3 regions of the Bradyrhizobium sp. HKCCYLRH2060 genome follow, and region 2 is predicted to be linked to each of the others. Evidence: riboswitches for the same ligand, from Rfam matches in the RefSeq annotation. Region 2 holds a riboswitch; each other region holds the start of a gene.
What was found. A riboswitch is a leader RNA that binds a small molecule or an ion and turns the genes downstream of it on or off. The one in region 2 is predicted to bind S-adenosylmethionine.

Region 1: another riboswitch for S-adenosylmethionine. It lies ahead of ACQR10_RS09805 (GNAT family N-acetyltransferase); the one in region 2 lies ahead of ACQR10_RS26105 (O-succinylhomoserine sulfhydrylase).
Region 3: another riboswitch for S-adenosylmethionine. It lies ahead of metX (homoserine O-acetyltransferase MetX); the one in region 2 lies ahead of ACQR10_RS26105 (O-succinylhomoserine sulfhydrylase).

Annotation. Positions count from the first base shown of each region.
Region 1 is NZ_JBNPUK010000003.1:448,636-458,893, reverse strand. It holds gene glgX (glycogen debranching protein GlgX) at 1-373, opposite strand, end outside; gene ACQR10_RS09820 (DUF3606 domain-containing protein) at 441-716, opposite strand; gene ACQR10_RS09815 (IS1182 family transposase) at 1,550-2,890, shown strand; gene ACQR10_RS09810 (serine hydrolase domain-containing protein) at 3,008-4,399, opposite strand; gene ACQR10_RS09805 (GNAT family N-acetyltransferase) at 4,906-5,376, opposite strand; SAM-I-IV-variant riboswitch at 5,422-5,531, opposite strand; gene ACQR10_RS09800 (DUF3551 domain-containing protein) at 5,684-5,932, opposite strand; gene ACQR10_RS09795 (hypothetical protein) at 6,104-6,715, opposite strand; gene ACQR10_RS09790 (VIT1/CCC1 transporter family protein) at 7,255-7,950, opposite strand; gene ACQR10_RS09785 (cytochrome b) at 8,011-8,559, opposite strand; gene ACQR10_RS09780 (sensor histidine kinase) at 8,669-10,087, opposite strand; gene ACQR10_RS09775 (response regulator transcription factor) at 10,084-10,258, opposite strand, start outside.
Region 2 is NZ_JBNPUK010000015.1:118,742-128,999, forward strand. It holds tRNA gene ACQR10_RS26065 (tRNA-Gly) at 332-405, opposite strand; gene ACQR10_RS26070 (SPW repeat protein) at 621-1,049, shown strand; gene ACQR10_RS26075 (methylated-DNA--[protein]-cysteine S-methyltransferase) at 1,220-1,792, shown strand; gene ACQR10_RS26080 (helix-turn-helix transcriptional regulator) at 1,869-2,708, shown strand; gene ACQR10_RS26085 (VOC family protein) at 2,761-3,120, shown strand; gene ACQR10_RS26090 (SRPBCC family protein) at 3,131-3,532, shown strand; gene ACQR10_RS26095 (MATE family efflux transporter) at 3,537-5,015, opposite strand; gene ACQR10_RS26100 (2'-deoxycytidine 5'-triphosphate deaminase) at 5,144-6,250, opposite strand; SAM riboswitch at 6,363-6,442, shown strand; gene ACQR10_RS26105 (O-succinylhomoserine sulfhydrylase) at 6,521-7,729, shown strand; gene ACQR10_RS26110 (GDSL-type esterase/lipase family protein) at 7,862-9,022, opposite strand; gene ACQR10_RS26115 (SGNH/GDSL hydrolase family protein) at 9,036-9,794, opposite strand; gene ACQR10_RS26120 (OpgC domain-containing protein) at 9,794-10,258, opposite strand, start outside.
Region 3 is NZ_JBNPUK010000013.1:65-10,322, forward strand. It holds gene metW (methionine biosynthesis protein MetW) at 69-731, opposite strand; gene metX (homoserine O-acetyltransferase MetX) at 735-1,988, opposite strand; SAM riboswitch at 2,071-2,150, opposite strand; gene ACQR10_RS23570 (chorismate mutase) at 2,346-3,179, shown strand; gene hisC (histidinol-phosphate transaminase) at 3,217-4,314, shown strand; gene ACQR10_RS23580 (prephenate/arogenate dehydrogenase family protein) at 4,311-5,246, shown strand; gene ACQR10_RS23585 (DUF2125 domain-containing protein) at 5,249-6,433, opposite strand; gene ACQR10_RS23590 (gamma-glutamylcyclotransferase) at 6,533-7,129, shown strand; gene ACQR10_RS23595 (lysophospholipid acyltransferase family protein) at 7,133-7,900, opposite strand; gene ACQR10_RS23600 (YdcF family protein) at 7,913-8,626, opposite strand; gene ACQR10_RS23605 (cell division protein FtsX) at 8,881-9,849, opposite strand; gene ftsE (cell division ATP-binding protein FtsE) at 9,842-10,258, opposite strand, start outside.

The sequences.
Region 1 (10,258 bases), on a different contig from region 2:
GGTCGCCGACGAGCTGCTTGGCATAGGGATCGATCACGAGCTTGTTCGGATTGAAGCGGTGACCGACGTCGGGCTCGTAGGGCCCGTGCACGCGATAGCCATAGACGGTGCCGGGACGTGCCGTCGGCAGATAGCCGTGCCAGACCTCGTCGGTGTATTCGGGGAGCTCGATGCGCTCGAGCTCGGTCTCGCCGGTGTCGTCGAACAGGCACAGCTCGACCTTGGTCGCGTGCGCGGAAAAGATCGCAAAGTTGACGCCGAGGCCGTCCCAGGTCGCGCCCAGCGGAAACGGACGGCCTTCGCTGATCTTGGCCTTGCGCAGGCTGAACGCGGCCTGCATCAAAGCGTCACCGTGATCGGTGCGTTGGTCCATCCTTTGCCCCCTTCGTCCAATGCCCGGACCGATTGCCGGGCTTCTCGATGATCCGCGCCGCCGCTTGCTAGGTTGCCGCCGGCGTCTCGTCCGGCATGATCACTTCCGCCTTGGTCTCGGTCACCGTCACCGAGGCGATGACGGCTCCTTCCGGCGCCGAAGCCTTCGCGGCCCGCTGCTGCGCTACTTCCTTGGTGATGGCCGCGATGGAGTTGCCGATGCGCTCGACCATCTCGGCCAACTCGCCGGGCGACATCTTCAGCCGCTTGGTCACCACGCGGACCTGGGCCTGATCGGCCATGTCGAGCTTGTTGCGGGACGGCTGAATTTTCGGACGGCGCATGTGGGGGGTCTCCTGCATGCCAGCTAACCTTGGCTGCGGAAATTGGTTCCCGCGATGGGGCTCCCTCCCCTCCGGGTGTCGCCACGAAGACGTGCGTCACCGACCTCGCGGCGCCATGCGCCCGAGGGATGTCATCGATGTTGCCCCCTGATCAGGCAGAGGGCGCAGGGAATGCCGGGAGCTGGCCGCCCCCATGGCCCGCCTGCAGAAAAAAAGCAGGCGGCAGTCACCACAGGTTCAGCCGAGACATCCCGGCATTCCCCGCGCGATGGTTTTCACGCTTATACGCGATCTCCCCGGTGTCCGGCTTGTGAGCCACCGTCGCCCTCGGGATCATCGCCCGAGGACTTGGCGCCAGCGTCGGGGCGCCAGGACCACGCGACTTCGCGTCCGCAAGCTGCCGTTCGTCCACGCGAGCCTCCCCGCGCTGCGGCATCCTGCAGCCACCGCATCCCGCACCCAACGTTCCGTGACGATCGCGAAGCGCCCCTCTCGAGGAGCACGGGATGGCGATGGTCTAGCACGTTTTCTGGAAACGCGAAATAGAAATTTTCAGTCGGCGACGAGCGCCTTTTCGCACGCACGCGTTCGACGGGGTGGCCGGGGACTGCCCTTGCACCGGTCAGCCGAACGAAAGGCGGGAGCCCGCGACCGGAGTCGACCCGAGCACTCCGATTTGCGCAGTGCTTCAGGAAGGATCTGGATGCAGGACGTCAGCACCAATGCGCGCGACAAAGCCACGTCCGCTTTTGACCGATTCCGTTGAAAAAGTCGGCAGTTGCGACGCAGAGAGATCGATGATTCAGTCTGTCTAATTGGCAGGACTGAAGGTCATGATGGGGCATCGGCAAGTCGAACAGGCTGCGTTGTTCTATGAGTTCTCCCTAGAAAAGCACGTTCCAGCCGACCACCTCCTGCGGTCGATCGATAGGTTCGTCGACCTTGAGGACCTGCGACGGGAGTTGGCTCCGTTCTACAGCAACATCGGGCGACCCTCGATCGATCCGGAGCTGATGATCAGGATGCTCCTGATCGGCTACTGCTTCGGCATCCGATCGGAACGGCGCCTCTGTGACGAAGTCCACCTCAATCTGGCATACCGCTGGTTTTGCCGGCTGGGTCTGGATGGAGCTGTCCCCGATCACTCGACGTTCTCGAAGAACAGGCACGGCCGCTTCCGTGAGAGCGATCTCTTTCGCCGCGTGTTCGAGACCGTCTTGCGGCGCTGTATCCGGGAGCGCCTGGTTGGCGGCGAAGGGTTCGCGGTCGACGCGAGCCTGATCAAGGCGGATGCCAATCGGCAGAAGGGAATCGAAGGCGATAAGGGGCTTCCGCCGGAGGCCACGGGCCGAGCAATTGACGAGTACCTTGCTGCTCTTGATGATGCCGCGTTCGGTGCCGCGACGGAGGTCACGCCCAAGTTTGTATCGCCCTCCGATCCGGCGGCACGCTGGACGGGAGCGCATGGCGGCCAAGCCTTCTTCGCCTACTCGACGAACTATCTGGTCGACGTCGAAAACGCGATCATCGTCGATGTCGAGGCGACCACGGCGATCCGCCAGGCAGAAGTGTTGGCCGCCAAGCGCATGATTGAGCGTTCACTCGAAAGGTTCGATCTTTATCCAAGCCGGCTTCTCGGCGACAGCGCCTATGGCTCCGCTGAGATGCTCGGGTGGCTGGTCTACGAGCACGGGATCGAGCCGCACGTGACCGTCTTCGACAAGTCGACCCGCACTGACGGGACCTTCTCGCGTGAGGCCTTCACTTACGACCATGCTGGGGACGTCTATCGCTGCCCCGGTGGCAAAACCCTCACCACCACAGGAACGCTGGTGAACGACGACAAGACGATCCTCTACCGCGCGAGCAAGCACGACTGTCAAGCATGCTCTCTGAAAAGCAGGTGTAGCCCGAACACCCCGGCCCGGAAAGTGCCACGCTCGATCTATGAGGGCGCTCGCGACATGGCACGCGAGATCGCAAGCTCATGGGAGGGCCGCACTTCACGGCGGCTCCGCAAGAAGATCGAGATGCTGTTCGCGCATCTCAAGCGCATTCTCAAGCTCGATCGGCTACGACTAAGAGGGCCGAACGGCGCGCGTGACGAGTTCACCCTTGCTGCAGCCGCTCAGAATCTTCGTAAAATGGCCAAGCTGATCCCGATGCCCGCGTGACTCCCCCACCAAGCCAACGCGTCCTCGGAACAGCCGGCGTTCACAACGAAACTACTGCCGACTTTTTCAACGGAATCGACCCTGAACCGACGTCGCGAGCCGATTGCTGCATGCAGATCACTGAGGCAGCGCCACCCCGGCGATTTGCATGACGCCAAGCTGGTCGAACAACTCAATCTGCTCACCGTTCAGCACTGGAATGTAGCAACGACGTCTAGCAGCCGAGATCAAGATACAGAGCTTATCCTCCGCGACCGCCCATGTCCCCGTTGCAGGCCCAAAGGACTCGTCCCAGTGCGGATAAGTCATCCGGCCGTCGGGCTCGAATCGCATGGATAACGGACCATTCTTGAGCTTCGGACCGAAGCTGATCGTCTTGCCCTTGAATTTTGCGGCCAGGGTCTCACCTGTCGGTCTTTCGCCGGTTGCTGCGGTGAGCGAGGCATCGGGCCCCGGATCATAGCCATCGGCCTTCAGGATGAGCCAGAAGAGCCTAGCCATGTTGCGAAATGAAGGTTCGACGTACGGCGCATCGCGGTCGACACGATGCACCACGACAAGGTCGAGTGCGGGTACGACTAAGGCGTATTGGCCGCCGGCACCTTGGGCCATAAAGCTGCCCTCGGGCAAAGTCACCGTAGGCGCAACGTCACCGCCCAGAAAGCCGATCCACCAGAGATAGCCATAGCCCATCCCGAACGCTGCTTTCGAATAGCTGCGCGTGCTCTCTTCCACCCACTCCCGCGGCACGATCTGGTGTCCGGCCCAATTGCCTTTGTGAAGATAGAGAAGTGCAAAACGCGCCAAGTCCCGTGCGCTCATGCGTATCTCATAGGCGGGGTGGATAGACGCTTCGCCGCGGACGTAGCTGCCATCCTGTGGCCGGTAGTCCTGCATGCCGATTGGCTTTGCGATCTTTTGGTCGAGCGCCTCGAAGAGGCCGATGCCAGTTGCGTGCTCGTAGATCGTGCCAAGCGCGTTGAAGTCCCAATTGTTGTAATACCAGAAGGTGCCGGGCGGGTGACTGCCGCGCGGCGGTCTCATCTTGGCATTGTCCGGCGTCTCATAGAGCGCCGCGTGGTAGACCCCGGAACGCGCTTCGAGGAGTTCGCGCACCGTCGCGCCCTTCTCGACCCCGGTCAAGCCAGGCGGGTTATCGTCGATGCCAAGTTCGCCAAGCGTGCTGTCAAGGTTGATCTGGTGATCCGACACTGCGATGCCGATCAGGGCGCTGAGCATGCTCTTGCGGATTGAAGCGACTTCCATCGGCTTCGTCGTACTGCCCCACTCGGCCACGACCTTGCCGTGCTGAACGATCACAACCGCGCTCGAATGAATCTGATCCGAAAAGGATCGCGCTTGGGTCAATCCGGTTTCTGACCAACCCAATTCTGCAGGCGTGACGCGCTCCCACTCCGCTGCTGGGAAGCCATCTTCAGCTTGGGCATGCTCGAACCGAACCAAAGCGCCGAGCAGCACGACAGCGAAAACAATCTGGCGAATATGCATAGGATGATCCCACCCGTTGCGAGCTTGACCAGATTGCTACACACTAATCATTAACGGAATTAAGCAGAACGCCTGTTGAAGTGTTTTCTTTGGATACCCGCCAACCATCCTCATAGCGACGTCTCTTGTTGGCCCACAACGGACATGGAACGAACGGAACTCCCTTACGACCAAACTGTGTGACCGGCTGGTGAGAAATCGCTACTCATCCTTATTCAACGCGGCGATGAGGACGCCAACCTCTTCAACAGGTAAGGATCGTCACGCGCTATCAACTCTTCTGTCCTTGGGAGCTTTCCGAAAGCAAACCGTGCCTCCTCGATGCAAGAAAAATAACACAAGCATCTCCGTGCCATCTGAATGCTCGACCTCAACCATGTAGGATGCTAGCGATGGCGGAGTAACCACCCCATGTAAGGCTGGTCTGAGAGGCGATCTCGATTGTGCAACACGATCGAAAAGCAGACTTGATCATCTATTCCTTGTCGTCACATCGCCCTCGACCATCATTTCGTCAGCCATCTCTCGAAGTACAAATTGATCGGGTTGGAAACGTAAGGGCCATACGCTGGGCACGGAACGAACCCCTTCGCCCGATAGAGCCTCTGGGCATCGGGAAGAAATTCCGTGGTTTCCAGCCGCAGAACCGACAGCTTGGCGGTCAAGGCCGCTTCCACAACGCGCGTCAGGAGCCTGCTGCCTATTCCAGTTGTCCGAGCCTCGGTGACGACATACATGCGCTTCACCTCCCCGGTACCATCCGCGAACACCTGCAGCCCTGCACAGCCAACGGCTTGTCCGGCAATCCGCGCGATAAACATTTGCGTGTCGTCGTGCGCTAGCCGATCAATTGGAGAGCCGTGATTCCTCTCCACCCCGCAGACCTTGTTTAAGAAATCGTCCAGCGCGGTTACGAGATTAATCAGGTCCGGGGACCTTGCATCGGCCAGCTCAATTTCGATTCGATCGACAGTCATTCTCGTCCCCTTCTTCGAAGAGATGAGCGCATGACGCCGTGGTGGCTTGTCCCGTTTAGTTGCCGGACCGGCCACATCTTCTTCCGAAGGAAGAAAGCCACCTTGCTCGGGGAGCAGGTTGGCGCTGGGCGTCGGCCCAACTCTTGATGTTGGAGTTGACGATAGCGGGCACTATCGAGCTTGGCAAGTACGCCCCCAGTTCGAGGAACAACGCGTGGCCGCTCCTGGCTCATCTCGAACCTTTTGGTCGGCTCCGACGATGGCCGCTCCGTCGAAGATTGGGGTCTTGTCAGGCCGCAATCGGCGCCTACCGGGGAGGCCGACGGCGGCTCGGCTCAGGCGGGCGCTGTGCATAGGGGTTCGGCAGGCACATGGCCGAAAGGCCCGCGGCCCCCGCTCTGCACGCCTCCCACGACCTGTACTGGCACGCGATCGTGCTGGACCCGCCCCACTCCCATGTCTGGAGGCACACCGGATCATTGCCATCGAACCGCTGGGCCGCGGCTGGAGCGGTTGCAAGCACGATGATCGAAGTCATGAGGAGAAGCGCGCGCATCATCAGCCATCATGACATGAGGCTGACCAATCCGAAAGGGTCTGCCGGCGCGGCCACGTCCACGCGCGCTTGATCCGCAGGCGCGGCGGGTTTCGGTACCCGCGTCGTCAGGTGACCCTCTCTTGCTCCACGGAAAGCAGGCGATCGCAGCTAGCTTCGGCGGCTCATGAGTCAGAAATAGGAGCGCGGCTGCTGCCTGGTATGTTGGCCGAGGTAGCGTCTCACGGTCGAAAGATTTTTCGGTTCAGAAAGCTTCTCAAATACCTGATGCACCAATTCATCGTGATCGGAGGCAACAATTGCGACGGCGTCCCTCAGGTTTCTAAGCTGACGCCACGAAAGAGCAGGCTCCGCTGCTGCCACCAAAGCCCAAAATACAGGGCGCCATAACCCGGTGTCGAAGGGCTTCGACGCCTGAAATATGGAAAACAGCGCCTCTGAACGACTCCCCATGTTTTCAATGGCGCCAGAAGCAGCGACGTACTTTATGAGAAGTTCTTTGGCGGGCGGCCCGTTGCCGCGCTCAAGATATGCCCTGATCGGCCATGCCGAGACGGCTACACGATTGAAAATATCCTCCTGACAGTCGGCTGCCAGAATCGCCTCTTCAAGGAGGCGGCTATACCTTTCATCGGGCCAATGGCGTGCGACGTGAGATAACGCCTGACACCTGAACCAAGGTGCTTCTATCCCCCTTGCGACGCTTAGCGCTTCGTCAGGGCGAGCAGATGCGAGGCGGATCGCGAGGTCTCTTGCTTTGGTCGGGGTCAGGGTCTTGCTCACCCAAACCGACTACCATAACTCCCCGCAACGGCCAATTGGATGGAACGTCAGATTCTGGCCTAAAGGTGAACTATGCTGGTTCAAGGCTGACGCATGGTCTCAACCCAACGCCGTCGTCAGGACGTCCAGATCCGCAGAGCACCAACAGTCTCGAACTCGGCGAGCCTAAAGCTCTTTGTCACAGACAACGCTGCCGTAGGGTGGGCAAAGCGACGCCAAGGGCGGCGCGTGCCCACCATCGGTGGCGCTGGGTGTAGGCGGTGGGCACGGCGCGCGTGAAAGCTCGCCCGACAAGGCCGCATCCCGGCGCGCCTTTGCCCACCCTACGGCAGGTTGTTAGTTCAGCGTGCCATCAATCTTGACGCTGCTGGCAAAGCGGCGCGTGACCACCATCGCCACCGCTCGAAACGCGCGGTGGGCCCGATGCGACGCGGCGTTGCCGCGTACGCCTCTTTGCCCACCCTACAGCTCGGGTGACGGGATCATGACCGGCCCGGTGACCTTCGTCCGAACGGCCTAGACCGCAATCCCGCTCCACCTCACCCGAACAGATGCGCCAGCCAGAACGCGGCGCCGGCGGCGAGGCCGCCGACGAGGGCGGTCTGAAGCGCCGACTTGATCTTGTTGACGCCGGTGAAGTGGCCCTTGATGGCGCCGAAGATCAAGAGCGCGATGCCGGTGGCGATCACGGAGATGCGGAGCGCGGACGAGATGTCGGCTGCCAGCATGTAGGGGATCAGCGGGATCAAGCCGCCGATCACGTAGGAGCCGCCGATGGTCACCGCGCTGACCGGCGCGCGCTTCGGATCCGGGCGTTCGAGGCCGAGCTCGAAGCGCATCATGAAGTCGACCCAGCGCTTGCGATCGGACGCGATGGCGTCGACCACGGTGGTCAAGGCCTGGCCTTCGAGACCATAGCCGCGAAAGATCGCCGCGACCTCCTCGACCTCCCGACCGCGGAGCTTCTCGATCTCGTCGTGCTCCCGCTTCTCCTCGGCGGCGTAGTGCTCTGCGTCGGAGCGGGCGGCGAGATAGCCGCCGAGCCCCATCGCGATCGCGCCGGCGACGACCTCGGCGAGGCCGGCCGTGACGATCACGTCGGTCCTGGCGACCGCCGCCGAAAGACCGGCGGCGAGCGCGAACGGCACGGTGAGGCCGTCGGCCATGCCGATGACGACGTCGCGGACGACCTCCGACGCGGTGAAGTGCTTTTCGATGTGCGGCGTTGCCGGCATGGCGGCCTCCGATGGCGTGTTCGACGGAGACCTTCTAGCAGGCCCGGATGACAGGCGCGATCACCGCAGTCCCGGCACCATCCGCCGCAGGGTGCGATCGTGCAGCCAGTAATGGTGCAGCAAGGCGGCGCCTGCGTGCAGGCCGATCAGGATCATCAGGCCATTGGCCAGCGCCTCGTGCATCTCCTTCATGTCGTGGGCGAAGCCGCGGTCGCCGATCCAGGGTGAGGCGATCTCGAACAGGCCGAACACCGGCAAGCCGTAGCCGCGGGCAAACTGGGTGACGATGCCAAGCACCGGAATGGCGAACATGATGCCGTAGATCAGCAGATGCGTGATCTCGCCGACATGAACGGTCCACGCGCCGAATTTGGTCGCTTCAGGCACCGGCGGCGGATCGGCCAGGCGCCAGGCCAGGCGCGCCAGCGCGAAGCCGAGCATCGACAGCCCGAGCGAGACGTGCATGAACAGGCCCATGTCATGAGCGGGACGTGGCAGCACGTCGCCGAGATGGCCTGAAATCCAGGCCGCCGGCACCAGCACGGCGACGATCCAGTGCAGTGCGATCGCGACGGAGCCATACGTCTTGGCGGAGTTTCGAATGCGCATGATCAGCTTCCTTCGACCATTGGGCATCCCGCGCCGGCACGCCGGAGCACGGGGTGGCATGGCCGGAGGCAATAGCCGACCGGGGGCGTCGCGCCGCTGACGCGGGATGTCAGCCTGCTGTCAGAATGGACGGCGCCGGGGTGGCCTGCGACGTCGCGGGCTGCGACCAGCGGAGCGCCGAGACGATGGCCGGCGCGATCGTGATCCTGGCGCCGCCGAGCTGGGAACGTCCGATGTGCAGCCGCCAGCCATAGGCTTCGAGCACGTCCTGCACGATCGCGAGCCCCAGCCCGCTGCCCGGCCCCTGCTCATCGAGGCGGCCGCCGCGCTCGAGCACGCGGCCGATCTTCGCGTCCGGAATGCCCGGACCGTCGTCCTCGACAGTGACGATCAGAGGGGTCGCACTGGCGACGATGCGAACCGTGCTCGCCGCATGACGCGCGGCGTTCTCCAGGAGATTGCCGAGCACCTCGGCGAGATCCGTGCGGTCCATGCCGACGCGCAGGCTTGGAGGCACCTCGCCATCGAAGCTGACATGGGCGGCCGCCGGCGTGCGGCCGAGCGTCCCGAGCAGCGCATTCACCAGCGGCGCCAGCTCGGTTGCGGCCTCCGGCCCACCGCGAGCCTTGCCGCGCAGCCGCGCCAGCGCCAGTTCGCGATCGACCTGCCGGCTCATCGCCTCGGCGACATCCTCGACATTGCGCGCCAGCTCGAGCTGGCCGAGCTCCCGCAACCGCGCCGCGTCGGCCGCGAGTGCGGCGAGCGGCGTCTTGAAGCCGTGGGCGAGATCGGCCGCACGGCTGCGCGAGCGCATGATCTCGCGGCTCTGCGCATCGAGCAGCGCGTTGACCTCGTCGACCAGCGGCGCCACCTCGGTCGGCACGTCCACGGGAAGATGCTGGCGCCGGCCGCTGCGGATCTCGGCGACGCCACGGCGCAGCACGCCGAGCGGACGCAGGCCGAGCGTGACCTGAACCGAGGTGCCGACGGCGAGGATGACGGCCAGCACGGCGAGCGCGATCGACAGATCCTTGGCGAAGGTCCGCACCGCGCTGGTGGCGCCGTCGAGGTCGTAGGCCACGGCCGCGCGCACGCGGATCTGGCTTTCCGGATTCATCAGGATGCCGCGCTCGGCAACCAGCACGTGTTCGCCATCCGGCCCGGCGAGCTCATGCTGATGCACGTCGCTCGGTCCGGGCTCGTCGATGGGCAGCGGCAGGATGGTGTCCCACAGCGAGCGCGAGCGCAGCAACTGGCCATGATCGTCCGAGATCTGCCAGTACAGCCCCGACAGCGGCACCACGAAGCGCGGATCGGCCGGCGGCCGCGCGACCACGATGCGCCCTTCCGCATCGACCTCGAGGCCGTTCAGCAATTGGCGCAGGTGGATGTCGAGATCGGAGGCGAGCGTGCGCGCGACGTGGCGCTTGAACAGCACGACCATGCCGAAGCCGGCGACGCCGAGCGCGACCAGCAGCGCGATGGTGCCCGCCGCCACCAGTCGCAGCCGCAGCGAGCCGAGCCTCATTCCGTCGTCTCCGGGATCATGTAGCCGAAGCCGCGGCGGGTCTCGATGATGTCGGCGCCGAGCTTCTTGCGCACGCGCCGGATCAGCACCTCGAGCGCGTTGGAGTCGTGCTCGTGGCCGAGACCGTAGACGTTCTCCTCCAGCTCATGCTGCGGCACGACGCGGCCGCTC
Region 2 (10,258 bases):
GCCGCAACGACGCTCCGGCGCGCGCACGGTCCCTGCCCGTCAGTCGATCGCGACAGCCAAAAGGTCTGCACCTGCCGCGACGCCCATCTTCACGATCTCCCGCGAACGTCGGGTTGGTGTCAGGTTCGAAACCGCGCGGTCCTGATCGATTTGCAACGAAAGTGCGGAGCGGCAGGAGAGGTCCGCCCTCCACCGGGCGCGCGCAACGCATACCGTCCTGACGCCGCAGCTGCACCTCATCGCGCAGCATAGACCGCGTACTCGTCTTATCCGGCGCTATCGGAAGCGGTGGACAATTCACCTTCGCATTGTCGGCATCCAATGCGGAGCTTGGAGCGGGCGAAGGGAATCGAACCCTCGTATGCAGCTTGGGAAGCTGCCGTTCTACCATTGAACTACGCCCGCGCTCGCCAATGCTTAGCCGACACGATGCGTTTCGCCAAGCGGCTTGTTGCCGCGCGATCCGCGGGCCCAGACGGCGAACGCGAAAGGTCTGCGATGGCCGGATCGCCCGATCGTGATCGGTCGCAACCGCAAGTCTCGGGAACAGATTGGGCGATCTCGCCTTGCCATTGGAGCCGGCGCTCGCGTCGCCGCGCCGTGTGCTGGGAGTTCACATCATGCAGAGCCATGGCCACAAGTCTCCGACCGCCCCCTCGAAAACCCTCGCCTTCATGTCGGGCCCGTCGGCGCTCGACCTCTACACGCTCGGTTGCGGCCTGTTCCTGGCCTTCGCGCCCGCGCTGTTCGGCTTCGCGCGCAGCGCCGGCCGGATCGATGCTGAGCTGGCGGGAGCTGCCGTCGTCGCGCTCTCGTTCGGCGGCCTCGTGGCGTTCGCCGATTGGGAGGAGTGGCTGAAGGTTGCGCTTGGCGTATGGCTGATTGCAGCGCCGTGGCTGCTCGGGTTCGCGCATACATCGGCGATGCATGTCAGCATCACGGTCGGGATCGCCGTGACCTTCCTAAGCCTCCTCGAGCTGTGGCTCGCGCATGATCCTGATTTTGCTGGCGATCGCACCGGAATGGTGAGCCGCTCGTCTGAGCTCTGATCGATCGCGTCTCGCCTGCGACAACAGAGATCGCAACGCAACGCTTGACAACCATCACCCAAATCAGGGCAAACCCGCCCCCGTCACGCCGCGCTGTTAACACTTTGTAAACAAAGTTGATGCGGGCGATCGTGACGATGATATGATGTGCGTGGGGTTGGGGTGGCGTCATGGGGCGTGGGTATACGATCTTTGATACGGCCCTCGGCCGTTGCGGCATTGCATGGAGCGATGCCGGAATCACCGGCGTACAATTGCCGGAAGCGCGGGAAATCGAGACGCGGCGGCGCCTGTTTCGTCAGTTTCCCGACGCACGGGAGCAGCGCTCGTGTTCGAATACTGAACTCGCCATCGAAGGCATCGCGGCCATGCTGCGCGGGCAGGAGGTCGACTTCTCCGACGTTGCGCTCGACCTCGACGGCGTCACGCCCTTCAACCAGCGCGTCTACGATTGCATTCGCGCGATTCCGCGCGGCGAGACGCGCACCGCCGACGCGATCGCAGACGAACTGCACGTGCCCAAGGCGCTGAACTCGATCGCGCAGGCACTGACCAAGAATACGTTCGTCCTGATCGTCCCTTGCCATCGCGTCCGCGACATCGGCAACGGCCTCGACAAGCCGTCGCCCAACAGCGGCATCGTCTCCAAGCGTCGGCTGCTGTCGCTCGAAGGCGCACGGCCTCATGCGGGCCTGACGCTGTTCGACGCGTTTCTCGCCGTCGACCGGCCGCGCGCGTCGTAAGCGGACGCCTCGCGTCGCGCGATATTATCTCGCGCATCGCCCTCCACTTTCCTCCGCAATGCGCTAGATTTGCAGGATGACCGCCACCATCCTTTTCGAAAGCCGTGACGTCACCGTGTCCGAGTTCCGCTGTGCAGCGATGCCGGGCGAGCGTCCCTATGTCGAGCAGTATGCCGGCTACTCGCTGTCCTATGTCCGCAAGGGCAGCTTCGGCTGTCGGCACCGCGGCCGCGTCTTCGAGCTGGTCACCGGCGCGCTGCTGGTCGGGCATCCCGGCGATGAGTTCATGTGTACGCACGACCACGTCTGCGGCGACGAATGCCTGTCGTTCTTCTTCGACGATGCGCTGATCGACGAGATCGGCGGCGACAGGCAGGCCTGGCGGGCCGGCGCGATGCCGCCGCTGCCGGAGCTCATGGTCCTCGCTGAGCTCGCAGAGGCCGTCGCCGCGCGCGAGCAGACCCTGGGCCTCGACGAGATTGGCCATATCATCGCCAGCCGCTTCGTCGCGACCGCCACGGGCCAGCAGGCGCGCGCCGCGACACCAGGCCCTCGCGACCGACGGCGCGCGGTCGAGAGCGCGTTGTGGATCGACGACAATGCGCATGATGACATCGACCTGGCGGCTGCGGCAGGCGAGGCCGGCGTCAGCCCGTTTCATTTCCTCCGGATGTTCGCCGCTACGATCGGCGTGACGCCGCATCAATATCTGATCCGCTCCCGCCTGCGGCACGCCGCGCGGCGCCTCAGCGAGGAGGATACGCCGGTCACCGCCATCGCCTACGATTCGGGCTTTGCCGATCTGTCGAATTTCACCCGCACCTTCTCGCGCGCTGCCGGCGTGTCGCCGGCGAAGTTTCGCAAGGCCTCGCGCGGCGAGCGCAAGATTCTCCAAGACCGTCTGAGCCGCCATTGATTGGATTATCCCGGCGCGTGCGGCAGCCGCATGCGAAGCATGGAGATCATCGATGTACGATCATATCGGCCTCAGGGTCGGCAATCTCGACGCCAGCGTCCGCTTCTACACCGCCGCGCTGGCGCCGCTCGGCCACATCCTCTGCTCCAAGGACGAGGCGTCGGCGGGCATCGGCCCGAAGGGGCAGCCGGCGCTGTGGCTGTATCTCGACAAGGGCGCCAGCAAAGGCACCGCGCATATCGCGTTCCGCGCCCAGGACCACGCGGCGGTCGCCAGATTCCACAGCGAGGGTTTGAAGGCAGGAGGCGGCGACAATGGCGGCGCCGGGCCGCGCACGGACTACAGCCCGACCTATTACGCCGCCTTCCTGATCGATCCCGACGGCAACAACGTCGAAGCCGTATGTCCGTGAGGTCAGCGTCATGGCATCCATCCAGAAGGACATTCCGATCGCGGCCCCGGCCGGTGCAGTGTGGGACGCAGTGCGCGATTTCGGCGCCGTTCATACCAGGGTGGCGCGCGGCTTCGTGACCGGCACCAGGCTCGACGGAGACGTCCGCATTGTCAGCTTCGCCAACGGCAGCGTGGTGCGCGAGCAGCTGGTCGACTGCAACGATCAGCGCCGGCGCCTCGTCTACGCCATCAGGAACGAACGCATCAGCCAGCACAGTGCGTCGTTTCAGATCATCGCGGAAGGCGAGGAGCGCTGCCGGGTGATCTGGACCACCGACGTGCTGCCGCACGAGATCGCGCCCTATATCGAGCAGCAGATGGAGCTCGGCGCGCGCGCGATGCAGGACACGTTGGGCAGGCTGCGCGGATAGCGGCTCAGCCGACACGCGCCGGGGGCGGCGCGTGCGCGTCAGGACCGCGTCCGGCCGCCAGCACGGCCGGGCGCAGCTCCAGCGCCGCGGCCGGCTTCGGCCCCCACCGCGTGAGCATGACGCTCGCGAGCGTCAGCACGCCGAGCAGCACCATCGAGGACGCCGCCAGCATGAAGAAGTCGCCCTCGGTCGCGGCATGGCTCAACAGATAAGAGCCACCTGCGGCGATGAACACGAGCCGCACCGTTTGCGCCAGCACCGGACCGATCACCCTGGCTGCGCCCTGCGAAGAGAAGTACATCGAGATCGCCAGGCCGATGAAGGCATACATCGGCGCGGCGACCTGCAGATAGTGCCGGCCGGCGCCGCGCGCGCTCTCGTCCTGGGTGAAGATGTCGACCCACAATTGTGGGACGATCGCGATCAGCGTCGACAGCGCGCCAACAGACGCGAACGACACCAGCCCCGCCGTCCAGGCGATGCGGCGGGCGCGCGCGATTCGCTGCGCGCCGATCGCCATGCCGACCATCGGCACCGAGGCCATGCCGACGGAGAAGGCGACCGTGGTCATCATAAATTCGAGCCGCGCGCCGATGCCGTAGCCGGCGAGCACCGCGGTGCCGAACGACGCCAGCATATGCGTGAAGATCGCGATCGACAGCACGGATTGCAGCGGCGAGAAGCAGGCGACGGCGCCGACCTTGAGAATGTCGGCGAACATCGCGCCGCTGATCCTGAGGCCGCGCAGCTTCGGCCGGACGCGCGCGCGCCCCGAAAATAGGTACCAGCCCATCACCGAGATGCTGACGCAGAACGCCAGCAGCGCGCCGGCGGCGACGCCGCGCATACCGAGCCCGAGGACCAGGCTGAGCGTGCCGCCCAGCACGATCTGCAGCATCGCCGAGCTCAGGATCATGAACGACGGCAGCTTCATGTTGCCGGTGCCGCGCAGGATGCCGGCCATCGAGTTCATCAGCCAGGGCAGGATCGCGCCGCCGAAGAAGATCTGCAGATAGGCCGTGGCATGGCTCAGCACCGCGCCGCGGCCGCCGAGCAACTCCAGCAAGGCCGGGCCGAACACCAGCATGCCGATCATGAAGGTCGCGCCGAACAGCAGCGCGATCAGCAGCGCATGCGAGGCGAGCGTCGAGGCGCGATCGGTGTCGCCGGCGCCCAGCGCCCGTGCGATCGCCGAGGCCACACCGCCGCCCATCGCGCCGCCGGACATCGTCATGGTCAGGATCACCAGCGGAAACACCAGCGCCATCGCCGCCAGCGCCTCGATGCCGAGCCGGCCGATATAGGAGGTCTCGGCAATGACGACGCAGGTGCCGGCCGTGTTGGCGATGATGTTCGGCCAGGACAGCGACAGCAGGGTGCGCAGGATGGGTCCGTCGACGAGCTTATTCCGCATCGGCTTCTCGGGGGGCGGCAATGCACGCCCCTCGCCGACCGGATTGTCGGCCAGGCCGATCTCGGACATCTCAGCTCCCCGCTCGGCCGCGCAGGTCGCGGCCGTCTTATCGTTCGATTGCTTTCGCTTTCCTAGCACGGCGCTGGCGCGCGCCCTGTGCGGCAGGCGCATTGGGGGTGCGCGGCAGACGCAGCCGGCTAGAAGCGGAAGTGCTTGGAAAGCTTCAGGCCCTGGGCCTGGTAGTTGGAGCCGATGCGGCTGCCATACATCGCGTTGGGACGCGCCAGCATCTTCTCGTAGACCAGGCGGCCGACGATCTGGCCGTGCTCGAGGATGAACGGCACCTCGCGCGAGCGCACCTCGAGCACCGCGCGCGAGCCCTGCCCGCCGGCGCCGGCATAGCCGAAGCCGGGATCGAAGAAGCCGGCATAGTGGACGCGGAATTCGCCGACCAGCGGATCGAACGGCACCATCTCCGCGGCGTAGTCCGGCGGCACCTGCACGGCTTCCTTCGAGGCCAGGATGTAGAACTCGCCGGGATCGAGGATGAGGCTGCCGTCGGGCCGTGCCTTGATCGGCTCCCAGAACTCCTCGACCGGATAGCCGGCACGGCGGTCGACGTCGACGACGCCGGTATGGCGCTTGGCGCGGTAGCCGACATAGCCGTTCGCATTGCTGCCTGAGAGGTCGACGGACAGAGCGACACCGCCGGCGAGATCCGCATCATCGCGATCCACCAGCCGCTCGGCCTGGTGCAGCGCGATCAATTCGTCCTCCGACAGGACCGCGTCGCGATAGCGGAAGCGAACCTGGGACAGGCGCGAGCCTTCGCGCAACAGGACCGGAAACGTCTTCGGGCTGATCTCTGCGTAGAGCGGACCGTGATAGCCGGCGCCGATCATGTCGAAGCGTCGCGTGCCGTCGGCAATCACGCGGGTGAACACGTCGAGCCGCCCGGTCGAGCTCTTCGGATTGGCGGCCGCGACGATGTCCTTCGGCAGCGCCAGGCTCTCCAGCAGCGGCACGATGTAGACGCAGTTGGTCTCCAGAACCGCGCCGTCGGCGAGCGCGAACTCGTGCAGCTTCAATTCGTCGATGCGCTCGGCGACGGTCGATCCCGGCCCCGGCAGAAAGCTCGCGCGCACCCTGTAGGCGACGTCGCCGAGCCGCAGGTCCAAGCTCGCCGGCTGGATCTGGCTCTCGACGAAATCATATTCGGGAATGATCAAGCCGGCCTCCGCCATCGCCACGATCATGCGATCGGGGAGGATGCCGTGGGCGTCGGCGGGAAGCGAAAACGGCAAGGCCTGATCCTTTGCAGGCGCCGGAACGGCGGCTTGTGGAGCCAATATAGGGTCTTTTGACCGGTTATCCGATGGCCGGCTTGACGGAAAGGCCGGTTGCGACTATGAGCACCACTTATCCCGTGGTGATTTGAGCCGGCCGGCTTGCAGCCACGTTAAATAAGTCGCTAAACAGGCCGGGGACGAATGTGATCCCGGCCTTGAGGAGTTTTCCCAGGCCGGTTTTTTTGTGCCCATCGCGCCGAGCGCGGTGGTCACGATGGAGGTCACATGTCGAAGTCCCCCGCGAAGGCGCCGGTGTCGTTCGCCCAGTATCGTCCCGAAACCCGGCTGGTGCATTCCGGCACCTTGCGCTCCGAATTCGGCGAGACCGCCGAAGCGCTCTATCTGACGCAAGGTTTCGTCTACGCCACGGCCGAGGAGTGCGAGGCGCGCTTCAAGGGCGAGGATCCCGGCTTCATCTATTCGCGCTTCTCCAATCCGACCACGGCGATGTTCGAGCGCCGCATGATCGAGCTCGAGGGCGCCGAGGCCTGCCGCTCGGCCGCAACCGGCATGGCTGCGGTCACCACGGCGATCCTGGCCCCCCTGCGGGCCGGCGATCACGTCGTCGCGGCCAAGGCGCTGTTCGGCTCGTGCCGCTACGTGGTCGAGGATCTGCTGCCGCGCTACGGTATCGAGTCGACGCTGGTCGATGGGCTCGATCTCGACCAGTGGCAGAAGGCGGTCAGGCCGAATACCAAGAGCTTCTTCCTCGAGAGCCCGACCAATCCGACGCTCGACGTGATGGACATTCCCGCCATCGCCGAGATCGCGCACGCCCATGGCGCGCGGCTGATCGTCGACAACGTGTTCGCCACGCCGATCTGGCAGAGCCCGCTCGCGCTCGGCGCGGACGTCGTCGTCTACTCCGCGACAAAGCACATCGACGGCCAGGGCCGCTGCCTCGGCGGCGTGATCCTGTCGTCGGAAGCCTTCATCGCCGAGCACATCCACAACTTCATGCGCCAGACCGGCCCGTCGATCTCGCCGTTCAACGCCTGGGTCCTGCTCAAGGGCCTGGAGACGCTCGCGGTGCGCGTGCGCGCGCAGACTGAGACCGCCGGCAAGGTCGCCGATTTTCTCGCCGCGCATCCGAAGATCTCGCGGCTGATCTATCCCGGACGCGAGGACCATCCGCAGGCGGCGACGGTCAAGAAGCAGATGCGCGCCGGCTCGACCCTGGTCGGCTTCGAGGTGAAGGGCGGCAAGGCGGCGGCGTTCCGCACGCTCAACGGATTGAGGCTCGCGCGCATCTCCAACAATCTCGGCGACGCCAAGACGCTGGTCACGCATCCCGCAACGACCACGCATCAGCGGCTGACGCCGGACGCGCGCGCCGAGCTCGGCATCAGCGAGGGCTTCATCCGCTTCTCCGCCGGGCTCGAGCATGCCGACGATCTGATCGAGGATCTCGACGCCGCCCTCAGCGCGGCGTAGCGAATGGTGAAGTGGCGTCGCGAGTAGACCGATCTCATCCCTGCGCGCTACTCGTCATTCCTCATCCGCACATCACCTCCGGATCCCGGGGTTCGCTCGCGCGGCGAGCGCCCCGGGATGACGCCCGCGGCGTCACATCGGCCGATAGGTCGGCACCTCGGCCGGCGCGTTGATGCCGAGCTTGACCTGGCCAACCGAGCGGATGATGTCGTCGCCGAGCAGTTGCGCGAAGCAGGCATAACCCCAATCGCTCATATGCAAGCCGTCCGAGATCACGAACTCGTTCATCGGGATCGCCTGCCGCTCGTGCCAGTCGCGCATCACCTCGAAGCGCGGGAAGATGCCGGCGTGATGCAGCTCGGCGATGCGGCCGAGCAGCTTGTTCATGCGACCCGCGCTCTCCTGCCGCTCGTTCACGCGCGGCGAATATTGCAGATCGACCAGCACGACATCGGAGGCTGCGGCCTGGATCTTGGCGACGCCGTCCTCGACCAGCCTGGCGGTCTCGGCCGGATCGAGATCGCGCAGCACGGCATTGGTGCCGACCTGCCAGATCACGAGATCCGGGTGACGGTCGATCACCGACGTCTCGATCCGCTTCATCATCTCCGGCGCATCCTCGCCGCCGACGCCGGCATTGATGACGCTGATGTCGACCATCGGATATTGCCGGCGCAGCTGCGCGGCGAGCCGATTCGGATAGGTGTAGTCCGGCGCGCTCGCGCCATAGCCCTGCGTCGACGACGAGCCGAAGGCGACGATCACGATCGGCAGGCCGGAGGCGAGCTTGTTGGCGACGTGCGGCAGCGAAATGAAATTCTTCTTCGCGACGCCCTTCGGCGCCAGGCACGGCACGCGGTTGAAGATGTCGGTGGCCGATTTGGCGACCTGCTTGACCTTGTCGATCGCCCGCTCGGTGATGCTGCGCGATTGCGGCGGCGTGGCCGCGACGCCCTGCCCGGCTGCAGCCGGCGGCTGTGCATCGGTCATGGCCGGCGCGGTCGTCGCCGCAGGCGGCGCGGTCGTGGCCGCCGGGCGCACCGCGGCGATCGGCCCGCGCACCTGATCGTTCGCCTGCGCCAATGTGACGTGTCCGATGCTAGGTCGCAGCTCGCTGATCAGCGGAGTCTTCGGACCGGAGCTCTCCACATCGGACAGCGCGGCGGGTGCAGCCGGCGCTGCGCTCTGCGCCCGTACCGTCTGCGGGCTCAGCGCGAGGGCGATGGCAATGACCGCAACGGCCGAAAGCTTCTCCCATGTCCCGGATACGCGGTGACACTCATTCGACGTCATGAACGACATAATCCTAGTTCTGCTGCGCCGGCCCGATATGCGCCGCGTCGATGATGAACTTCGACAGCGCCCGGCCGATGCAGTCATGAACCTGCCTGGCCAGCTCGACCCCGTGCGTCGGATTGAACAGGTCGAAATCGCCCTGCTCGTTCCACTGCCGCATGATGGCAAACCGATCGAACAGCGGAATGTCGCGGTGCTGCGCCACCACACGCATGTTGTCGACATAGGGCGGCACGGAGATCAATGTTTCCGTCCGCGGACTGTATTGCAGATTCATCAAGACGACGTCAGCTCCTGCTTTCTGCAGCGTCGCCACACCGTCGTCGACCGCCTGCCGGAACTCATCAGGATCGATCGACCGCATGGCGTCGACCGTGCCGGTCTGCCAGATGACCAAATTAGGCCTTTTTCCTTCCACCAGTTTAACGAGATTGCCCGCGACTTCCTCGGCCGTCTTCTTGGGCTGCAGCTCGATGCTGAGATTGACGGCGACCGCCGGCAGCTTGTCCTTCAGCGCAGCCTGCAGACGGGCGGGGTACGCATTGGCGTCGGAGGTGTTGACGATCGAGGACGAGCGGCTTCCGACGACGAGAATATCGAGTGTGCGGCCGTTCTTGACGGCGTCTGCAACCTTCGGGAGCGGGCTCTCGGTGGTCAGCAGGTAGGCCGGCACCTCGCAGTTCTGCGGCGCGTCTTCCGCGCGCGCGGAGGCCGCCAGCGAAACAGCCAGCGCCGCGATACCAAACCTTAACCACGAGACGGACTTCATCAGCCCCCTCCCGCCAGATCGGCGTTGCTGCGCGCACCTTTTCGCGCGGCGCCCTTATCGGCCTCACGCTTGTACCACGAAATCAACGACGCCACCCCCCACATGATGAGGATGCCGCAAAGGCTGATCACCGCGTGCATCATGGCGCCGCCGGACACTTCGGCAAGGACGAAGTGGCCCGCAAACGCCAGAAATACGCCAAGACAGAAGATCTCGAGCGAGTGTTGCCCACAAACAATCAGCGGGCGCAGCCACGGCGACTTCAACAGCGGCCAATCCTTGCGCAGATAGTGCACGGTGAGTGCTGCGAGTGCGAGGAAATGCGCGAAGCGCAACACGTCAAGGTCGGTCTTGTCGATCGGATACATCCACTGCTCGATTCGGCGCGGCATCAGATGGCCGAGCTGCGGGATGTACCAGGTCAGGGTCACGCAGAACGCCGCGACCAGATAGGCGACGCAGAG
Region 3 (10,258 bases), on a different contig from region 2:
CCCGGCCATGACGTGGGGAGAGAGCGAGGACCAAACTTCGGCAGCACCCCGGGGCTGCGCTCGGTTCCCTACCGCCGCTCACCCCTGCTCAGCAGGAACACCCCCTGCTCGCCGAACATGTTCCAGAACCACCAGGGCATGGCGACGCGCAGGGGACGGCCGTAACTATCGAGGGCGACGGCGCGTTCCATCTTGACGTCGATCTCGTCGCAGAGCTGCACGAAGTCCTTGATGGTGCAGAAATGAATGTTCGGCGTGTCGTACCAGGTGAAGGGCAGATTGTCGGTGCGCGGCATGTGGCCACCGACCAGCAACTGCAGCCGCAGCCGCCAGAAGCCGAAATTCGGAAAGGTGACGATGGCGCGGCGGCCGATGCGCAGCAGGTTCTCCAGCACGACCTTGGGCTGCCGCGTCGCCTGCAGGGTCTGCGACAGAATCACGTAGTCGAACGCGTCGTCCGGATAATCGACGAGATCCGTATCGGCGTCGCCCTGCACCACCGCGAGCCCCTTGGCGACGCAATGGTTGACGCCCTCGCGGGACAGCTCGATGCCGCGGCCGTCGATGCCGCGGCTTTCCAGCAGTTGCAGCAGATCGCCATCGCCGCAGCCGATGTCGAGCACCTTGGAGCCGCGCTCGACCATGCCGGCGACCAGCAGATGATCAGGCCGATAGGCCAGCACCTCGCCGCCAGTGAAGCCGTTCAGCGGCAGCACACCCTGCATGCTCATGGCTCAGTCTCCCTTCGCATGGGCAAGCCCGCGCGCCTTGCCGGCGGAATCGAGAAAGGCGCTGGCGATCTCGAAGAACTCGGGGACATCGAGCAGGAACGCGTCGTGGCCCCGGTCGGTCTCGATCTCGGCGAACGACACCCGCGCGCTGGAGGCGTTGAGCGCATGCACCAGCGCGCGCGACTCCGCAGTCGGAAACAGCCAGTCGCTGGTGAACGACACCACGCAAAAACGGGTCTTGATGCCGCGAAACGCCGCCGCCAGCACGCCGTCATGGTCGCCGGCGATGTCGAAATAATCCATCGCCCGCGTCAGATAGAGATAGGAGTTGGCGTCGAAGCGCTCGACGAAGGACGATCCCTGGTAGCGCAGGTAGCTCTCGACTTGGAAATCGGCGTCGAAGGAGAACGTCGGCAGCTCGCGGTCCTGCATGCGGCGACCGAACTTGCGATGCAAGGCGGCGTCGGAGAGGTAGGTGATGTGCGCAGCCATGCGCGCCACAGCCAGGCCGCGATGCGGATGCGTGCCCTTGTCGGCGTAACGGCCGTGATCCCAGTCGGGATCGGCCATCACGGCCTGGCGGCCAAGCTCGTGGAAGGCGATGTTCTGCGCCGAGTGGCGCGTCGCGCAGGCGATCGCGAGATTGGCGAACACGCGCTGCGGATAGGCCACCGTCCATTGCAGCGCCTGCATGCCGCCCATCGAGCCGCCGACCACGGCGAACAGCGTGTCGATGCCGAGATGATCGATCAGCATGGCCTGCGCCCGCACCATGTCGGGGATGGTGATGATCGGGAAATCGAGCCCCCACACCTTGCCGGTGGCGGGGTTCAGCGAGGCCGGCCCGGTCGAGCCCATGCAGCCGCCGATCACGTTGGAGCAGATGATGAAATAGCGACTGGGATCGAGCGGGCGGCCGGGACCGACCAGCGTCTCCCACCAGCCGGGCTTGCCGGTGACGGGATGGCGGTTGGCGACGTGCTGGTCGCCGGTCAGCGCGTGGCAGACCAGCACCGCGTTCGATCGGTCGGCATTGAGCTCGCCGTAGGTCTGGTAGGCGATCTGGAACGGCGACAGGTCGACGCCGCAATCGAGCCTGAGCGGCTTGTCGGCGCCGAACTGCGCCACCGGCGAGCTCGGATGATCGACCTCGTGCGAGCGCTCGTCGGGCGCGACCGTGCGCAACGCGGATGTAGGCGTCGCGGATTTGGACGTCGCAGATTTGGACTTCGGCGTCAGACCTGTCATGTCTCTCACCCCAGCCATCCGGCCAGGGCTCCCGAACCACGTGACACATCAGGCCATGAAAAACCCGGCCTGAACTGGGGTTCGGCCGGGATCGATAACGTCCCCGGCCTGTTTAGCGAGTTTTTTAACGTGGCTGCAAGCCGGCCGGCTCAAATGACCACGGAACGGGCAGAAACTAGTCCCGCGGGCGCTATTCGTCAAGGCAAGCTGGGGTTGACCGTTGGTCGGGCGCTCTGCCGCAGGTCAGCCAAGCCTGGATGGCGCAAGGTAAACTTGCTGTTGCGCAGGTCCGCGGCATCGGAGAGAACGGCATCCGTTCCTTTGGCCGCAGGTTTTCCCGTGGCCTCGCGAAGAGTGACACGGACCATGTCGAACCCGCCGCCCGCCCCGCCCTCGCTCGCCGATCTGCGCAAGGAGATCGATGCCATCGATGAGCAGGTCCATCAGTTGCTGATGAACAGGGCCGACATCATCGACCGGCTGATCAAGGTCAAGAAGACCCAGGAGGTTGGCTCGGCGTTCAGGCCCGCGCGCGAGGCCGACATGATGCGCCGCCTGGTGCAGCGCCATCGCGGCATCCTGCCGCTCGACACCGTCGAGGGGATCTGGCGCGTGATCGTCTCGACCTTCACCTATGTGCAGGCGCCGTTCTCGGTTCATGCCGACGTGTCGGTCGGAGAATCCGCGATGCGCGATTCCGCCAGGTTCCATTTCGGATTCGTGGTGCCCTACGTGCCGCATTTCAGCGCGCAAGCCGCAGTCGAGGCTGTGGCGCGCTCGAAGGGCGATCTCGCGCTGGTGTCGACGACCTCCGGCCATACGCCGTGGTGGATCACGCTCGAGCCCGTGGGCGCACCAAAGATCATCGCGCGGATGCCGTTCATCGAGCGCGCCGACCATCCCGCCGCGCTGCCGGTGTTCGCGGTGTCGCGCGTCGCCGACGATGCGCTGGTGCTCGAGGTCGAGACCTGGAGCATCCGCGTCTCCGGCTGGAATGCGCAGGTGTCGCGGGCGCTGTCGCCGCTCGCCGACGTCATCGCGGTGCCCGATACCGCCTTCGACGGCGCCGCACTGCTGGTATCGATCGAGTCGCCGTCGAACCTCGACAAGATCAGGGCTGCCCTGATCGCGGCGGGCGCCTCGGTACGCTCCGCCGCCCTCGTCGGCGGCCATGCGAAACGCTATACGGTTCCGAGCTGAGACGCCCCGCGCCAGTGATGATTTTCCGGAGTTGACGATGAACCGCCCCGTGCCGAACCCCGGCATCCTCGATATCGCGCCCTATACACCGGGCAAGAGTCCCCAGCCGGAGCCGGGCCGCAAGGTTTTCAAACTGTCGGCCAATGAGACCCCGTTCGGCCCCTCGCCGAGGGCGATCGAGGCGTTCAAGAGTGCGGCCACTCACCTGGAAGATTATCCGGAAGGGACTTCACGGGTGCTGCGCCAGGCGATCGGCCGCACCTACGGCCTCGATCCCGACCGCATCGTCTGCGGCGCCGGCTCCGACGAGATCCTCAATCTGCTGGCACACACCTTTCTCGGCCAAGGCGACGAGGCGATCTCGACCGCGCACGGCTTCCTGGTCTATCCGATTGCGACCATGGCCTGCGGCGCCAGGAACGTGGTTGCCGCGGAGACGGAGTATCGCACCGACGTCGACGCCATCCTTGCCGCGGTGACGCCGCGCACCAAGCTGGTCTGGCTCGCCAACCCGAACAACCCGACCGGCACCTACATCCCGTTCGACGAGGTCAAGCGGCTGCGCGCCGGCCTGCCGTCGCAGGTCGTGCTGGTGCTCGACGCCGCCTATGCCGATTACGTCTCGCGCAACGACTATGAGTTCGGGCTCGAGCTGGTCGCCACGACCGAGAACACCGTGGTCACCCATACGTTCTCGAAGATCCACGGGCTCGCGGCGCTCCGCGTTGGCTGGATGTTCGGCCCGGCGCATATCGTCGATGCGATCAACCGCATCCGCGGACCGTTCAACGTTTCCTCGCCGGCGATGCTCGCGGCGGTCGCCGCGATCGAGGACACCGCGCATCAGCAGATGTCGAAAACGCACACGGAAACGTGGCGCAACTGGCTGACCGAGGAGATCGGCAAGCTTGGGCTGAAGGTGACGCCGAGTGTCACCAATTTCATCCTGATCCACTTCCCGACCGACAAGGGCAAGACCGCGGTCGAGGCCGACGAATTCCTGACCCGGCGCGGCCTCGTGCTGCGCGCGCTCGCCAACTACAAGCTGCCGAACGCGTTGCGCATGACGATCGGCACCGAGGAGGCCAATCGTCTGGTCGTGGAGGCTCTCAGCGAATTCATGAGGGCGACATGAGCGTCGCGGGGCGATTCGAACGCGTCGCGCTGATCGGCTTCGGCCTGATCGGCGGCTCGATCGCGCGCGCGGCGCGGCTGCAGGGCGTGGCCGGCGAGATCGTCACCACGGCGCGCTCGGAGAAGACGCGCGCGCGTGTCGCCGAGCTCGGCGTCGTCGACCGCGTCGTCGCGAGCAATGAAGAGGCGGTCAAGGACGCCGATCTCGTCATCCTCTGCATTCCCGTCGGCGCCTGCGGTCCGGTTGCGGCCGAGATCGCGCCGCATCTGAAGCCGGGCGCCGTCGTCTCCGACGTTGGCTCGGTGAAAGGCGCGATCGTGCGCGACATGGCGCCGCATCTTCCGGCGAACGTCCACTTCGTGCCGGCCCATCCCGTGGCCGGCACCGAGAATTCCGGGCCCGATTCCGGCTTCGCCGAGCTGTTCATCAACCGCTGGTGCATCCTGACGCCGCCCGACGGCGTCGATGCCGGCGCGATCGATCGTCTGCGTGCGTTCTGGACGGCGCTCGGCGCCAAGGTCGAGATCATGACGCCGGACCATCACGACCGCGTGCTCGCGATCACCAGCCACCTGCCGCATCTGATCGCCTACACCATCGTCGGCACCGCCGACGAGCTGGCGCAGGTGACCGAGTCCGAGGTGATCAAGTTCTCCGCCGGCGGCTTCCGCGACTTCACCCGCATCGCCGCCTCCGATCCGACGATGTGGCGCGACATCTTCCTGAGCAACAAGGATGCCGTGCTCGACATGCTTGGCACCTTCACCGAGGACCTGTCGAAGCTGACGCGGGCGATCCGGCGCGGCGACGGCGAGGCGCTGTTCGATCACTTCACCCGCACGCGCGCGATCCGCCGCGGCATCGTCGATATCGGCCAGGATTCGGCGGCGCCGGATTTCGGCCGGCCGCTGCCGCAGTTGAAGAAGAACTGAGGTCAGAACAGCGGAGGGACGCGGGCGACCTTGAACGGACCGAGCACGACGACGCCGTCGGAGAACCGCAGCGGGAAGGTCCGCGCCTTGCGGCCTTCGAGGGTGGCCTCCTTGCCGAGCGCATTGATGCCAAGTGCGACGCCGACATTGGCGTTCTGCTTGACGACCTTGCCGAGGCCGGGAATGGCGCGGTCGAGCGCACCGAGCAGGTTGTTGACGTCCTGCGACTTCACACCGGGCGCCACGCGATCAAGCGTTCCCTGCGGCACGCCGTTCTCGAGCATCTTGTCGAGGCCGAGCGCCGGGATGACCTTTTCGATCCCGGCGACCGTCATCTGCACCTCGCCATCGATGTTGCCGTTGGCGGTCAGGCTGAGCGTGCCCGAGGCAACGGCGAGCAACTCGCCCTGCTGGATGCGCGATTGGACGATCTCGACATGACCGCCGGCGGCCTGGATCTCGCGAAACCGCTCCGGCCAGGGTTTGGGCCGGAAGTCCTTGAGCCCGGTGACGCGGGCCTGGATGTCGGCATTGAACGGTTCGGCCAGCAGCGGATGACCGCCCTGGATGCTGCCGTTTTCGATCTGCAGCGCAGTCTCCAGCACCGGATGATCCGACGGCGTGCCCTCGGCGAGACGGCCGTGCAATTCGGCATGATCGGCGCGCGCTGCGGGCACGGCGGTGTTGCCCTCGATGCGGTCGATGGTCGGTTGTTCGAACACGAGGTCGGCGCGCTGCGGCGGCCCCGGGAGGCCGCGGACGCTGGCCTCGCCGACGCGCCAGTTCACGGAGAACGAGGTCGGTCCGCGTCCGTCGGCAATCATCGCTGGCCCCTTGAACTCCGCGATGATCCGCTTCGGATCCCACACTTGCGCGACGACGAGGATCTCGTCGAGCTTCGCATTCATCAAGGGCGTGCCGGCGGCCTGCGAGAACAGCGCCACGCTCGGATCCGTGCAGCGGACCTCGAGCCGGAACGGGAAGCCGGCGACCGAGCGCTTCGCGCAGTCATAGACGCGTCCCGATTTTGCTTCGCGCGCACGCCAGGCGTCGGCCTGGACATCCACTTGCGAAGCGGCGAAGAACCAGAATGCGCTCCACGCAACAGCGGCGATCAGGAGCAGGACGGGAGCGATGAAAAGCCCCCAGCGAGAGCGCCTGCGCGGCGGTTGCGGCGAACGAGACATGCAGGACACCCTTTGGGCAGCAATTTTGGCAATTCGGCGATCACGGATTGTGTATCTAAATTAACAATTCGCGAGCACCGTACTTAGGCTTCCGCATTGATGTCCGCAATGACCCTCTCCGAACCCGACCTTCCCGATGGCGACCTCTGGGTGTTCGGCTATGGCTCGCTGATGTGGCGCCCTGGCTTCGACTTCGTCGAGCAGGTGCCGGCTCGGCTGATCGGCGAGCATCGCGCGCTGTGCGTCTACTCGTTCGTCCACCGCGGAACGCCGGAGAAGCCGGGCCTCGTGCTCGGTCTCGATCGCGGCGGCGCGTGTCGCGGCATTGCGTTTCGGGTCGCAGCAGACAAGCGCGACGAGACCATCGCCTACTTGCGGGAACGTGAGCAGGTGACCTCGGTGTATCGCGAAGTGACGCGCTCGGTGTGGCTCGAGAACGAGGCGCGCGAGCGGGTGAGCGCGCTGGTCTACGTGGTCGATCGCGGCCATGTGCAATATGCCGGCCGGCTGTCGCCGCAGGAGCAGTTGCGCCATGTGCGCCAGGGTCACGGCCAGTCCGGCGCCAATCGCGACTACGTGATCTCGACCGTGAAGGCGATCGAGGCGCAGGGCTTTCGCGATACGCAGTTGCATCGGCTGGCGACGATGCTGCACGATGACGGCCACTCGCTGCATCCTGCGCCAGGCAAAACATAGCCCTCAAGCCTTCACCGGCGCCCGCACCCCGCCAAACAACTGCGCCTGTTCCGCTTGCCCCGCGGCGACGAGCCGGCCGGTCGCCTCTTCGATGACACCCTGAATCCGCGCCATGAACTCATCGCGCGGCAGGCCAGGCGGCAGCGGATCGAGAAACTCCACGACGAGCGTGCCCGGATAGCGCAGAAATGTGCGGCGTGGCCAAAACAAACCCGAATTCAGGGCCACCGGCAGGCAGGGTACGCCGCAATCCGTGTAGATCAAACCGACGCCGCCCTTGTAGTCCGGCGGTGCGCCCGCCGGGCGCCGGGTGCCTTCCGGGAAGATCACGAACTGACGGCCATGCTTCACCTCCTCCGCCGCCCGCCGCATCACCTGCTTCAACGCGCGGGCGCCGGAGCTGCGGTCGATCGCGATCATGTCCGCCTTGACGAGATACTGTCCGAACAAGGGAATCCGCAGCAGCTCGCGCTTGAGAACGAAGAACGGCGCATCGAAGAAATGCAGCAGCGAGATCGTCTCCCACATCGACTGATGCTTGGCGGCGACGATCAGCGGCCCCTTCGGGATCTTCTCGACGCCGCGATATTCGACGCGGATGTTGCAGACGACTCGCATCAACACGATGTTGCTCTGCGCCCACCAGTTGGCGACGCGCAGCAGCGCCTTGCGGGGCATCGCCAGGGTCGGCAACGCGATCAGCGCCCAGAGCACGAAGTTCGGGTAGAACAGGATGTTGAACAGCAGCGAACGAAGGAAGATCGAGACCATCAGAAACCCAGTTCAATTGGCTTGCGCCGTCGTCGGTCGGCGCGACACCGAGCCGGTTGGCGGATCGACCTCGGGCACGAGATCGAGGCCGAGATCGGCCAGCCGCAGCCGCATCTCGGCGGCGACATATTTGGCGTATTCGGACAGCAGAAGTCGCACCGTCGGCGCGCTGGTCCACCACGGCTCGTCGCGCCATTTCTCGCCGACGACGGCATAGGGAATGAGATCCATGCTTGGCATCGCATGCGAGAGTTCGACGATGGCCCGGGGCATGTGATAGTTCGACGTCACCACGATCAGCGACTTGAAGCCGCGCTCGCTGGCCCATCGCCGCGTCTGCGCGGCGTTGCTGCGGGTGTTGATCGCCGAATAATCCAGATCGACGCAGCAGTTGATGAATGATCGCGCCTCGGGCAGCGACCGGGTGATGTCGCTGGCCTCGTTGGTCGGATGCACGCCGGAGATCAGCAGCCGCCGGCCATAGCCTCCCGCCAGGAGTTCCACCGCGTCCGATACGCGTGACGAGCCGCCGGTCAGGACCACGATTCCGTCCGCCTTGCGCTCGGGCTGGATCTCGGCGCCCCGCAATTGCGAAAGGAAGCCGACGAAACCGACCGCCGCGACGAAAAAACCGACCCCGAGCGTCGCCACGGCGCCCGCGACCGTCCGCCACACCGCCACGGTGAGCGGCAGCTTTCGCCTGCTATGGTCGGTCTCCGGCTCCATGCAACGCCTGGCTTGTCCTTGCCTGCCTGCGCGCGGCGCCATGCCGTCGCGCGATCCCGTCGTTCAAGTCCGGGAACGCAGGCAGGTTTCGCCGGCCTCCCGATCACGTTCGCTCGCCGCCGATCCTGGCGCGCGATCTCCGCCGTGTTCGTGACCCAGCTCACCCCGTCTGCCTCACCCCGGCGCAGACGATTTTAGGCGGTTTTCGGGCCAAGTGAAATCCGCAACGAGACGGCTGGGGATAGAAGCCGCCATCAGTCGATGCTCGCCAGCGTCGTGAACAGGGTCCGGCGTGCGGCCCAGCCGGTCACCGCGGCGATCACCACGGCCTGCAGCGCGATCGCGACATAGCCGAGCGGGCGCAGCGAGAACGTCCCCAGCAACGCCGCGAACTGATCGCCGACGGGGGTGCCGGAGAACCAGTTGGCGATCGACTCCGAGAACCCGAATCCGAGCATCGCAAGGCCGCCGCCGATCACGCCCCCCTCCAGTCCGAGCTGCAGGAAGTGCCGCAGGAAGTGATTGGCGATGTAGCGGTCACCGGCGCCGACGAAGTGCAGCACCTCGACGATCGGCCGGTTCGCTGCCATCGCGCCGCGGGTCGCGAACGACACCGAGATGATGGTGGCCGCGATCACCAGCACGAGAATGCCGAAGCCTGCAAACAGGGTCGCGCCGGTCATCGAGCGCATCCGCTCGATCCAGGCGCGATGGTCGTCCACGCTGGCGGTCGGCGCAACCTGGGTCACGCGGGTGCGCAGGGCGTTGAGATCGAAGCTGGTGCCGGGCTGGACGCGCGCAATGATCACGCGCGGCACCGGAAGCTCGTCGAACGACAGGCCGCTGCCGAGCCACGGCTCCAGCAGCTTGCTGGACTCCTCCTTGGTGAAGGGCCGGACCTCGACGATGCCCGACTGCCCCCGCATCGCGTCCGTCACCAGGGCAATGTCACGCTCGATGTCGCGGCCGGTCTTGGGACGGACCTGGACCGTGATCTCGCTCGCCACCTCCGACTGCCACTCGGCCGCGGACTCGCTGACCAGCAGCACGCCGCCGGTCGTGATCGAGGCCAGGAAGGTCATGATCGCGACCACGGCGACCAGCGCGCGGCCCGCGATCGAGGCGCGCGGCACGATCGGCGACACGATGCGGGCCTGCGCCGGCAGTTGCGGGCGGTCGTCGCCGAGATCGACCAGAAGGCCGCGATCGTCTACGCTACTCATAGATGTGCAATCGTCCCTGATGCAGCACCAGCCGGCGGGCCTCGTATTGGTCCATCAGCGTGATGTCATGGGTTGCGATGATCACCGCCGTGCCCGAGCGGTTCAGCTCGATGAATAGCCGCAGAAGGCGGCGACCCAGTGTCGGATCGACGTTGCCGGTCGGCTCGTCCGCGAGCAGCAGCTGCGGCCGCGAGATCACGGCGCGCGCGATCGCCGCGCGCTGCTTCTCACCGCCCGACAGGATCGGCGGCAGCGCATCCATGCGCTCGCCGAGACCGACCCATTTCAGGAGGTCGATGACCTCCTTGCGGTAGCTCGATTCGTCGCGGCCCATGACCCGAAACGGCAGCGCCACGTTCTCGTAGGTCGTCATGTGGTCGAGCAGCCGGAAATCCTGCAGCACGATGCC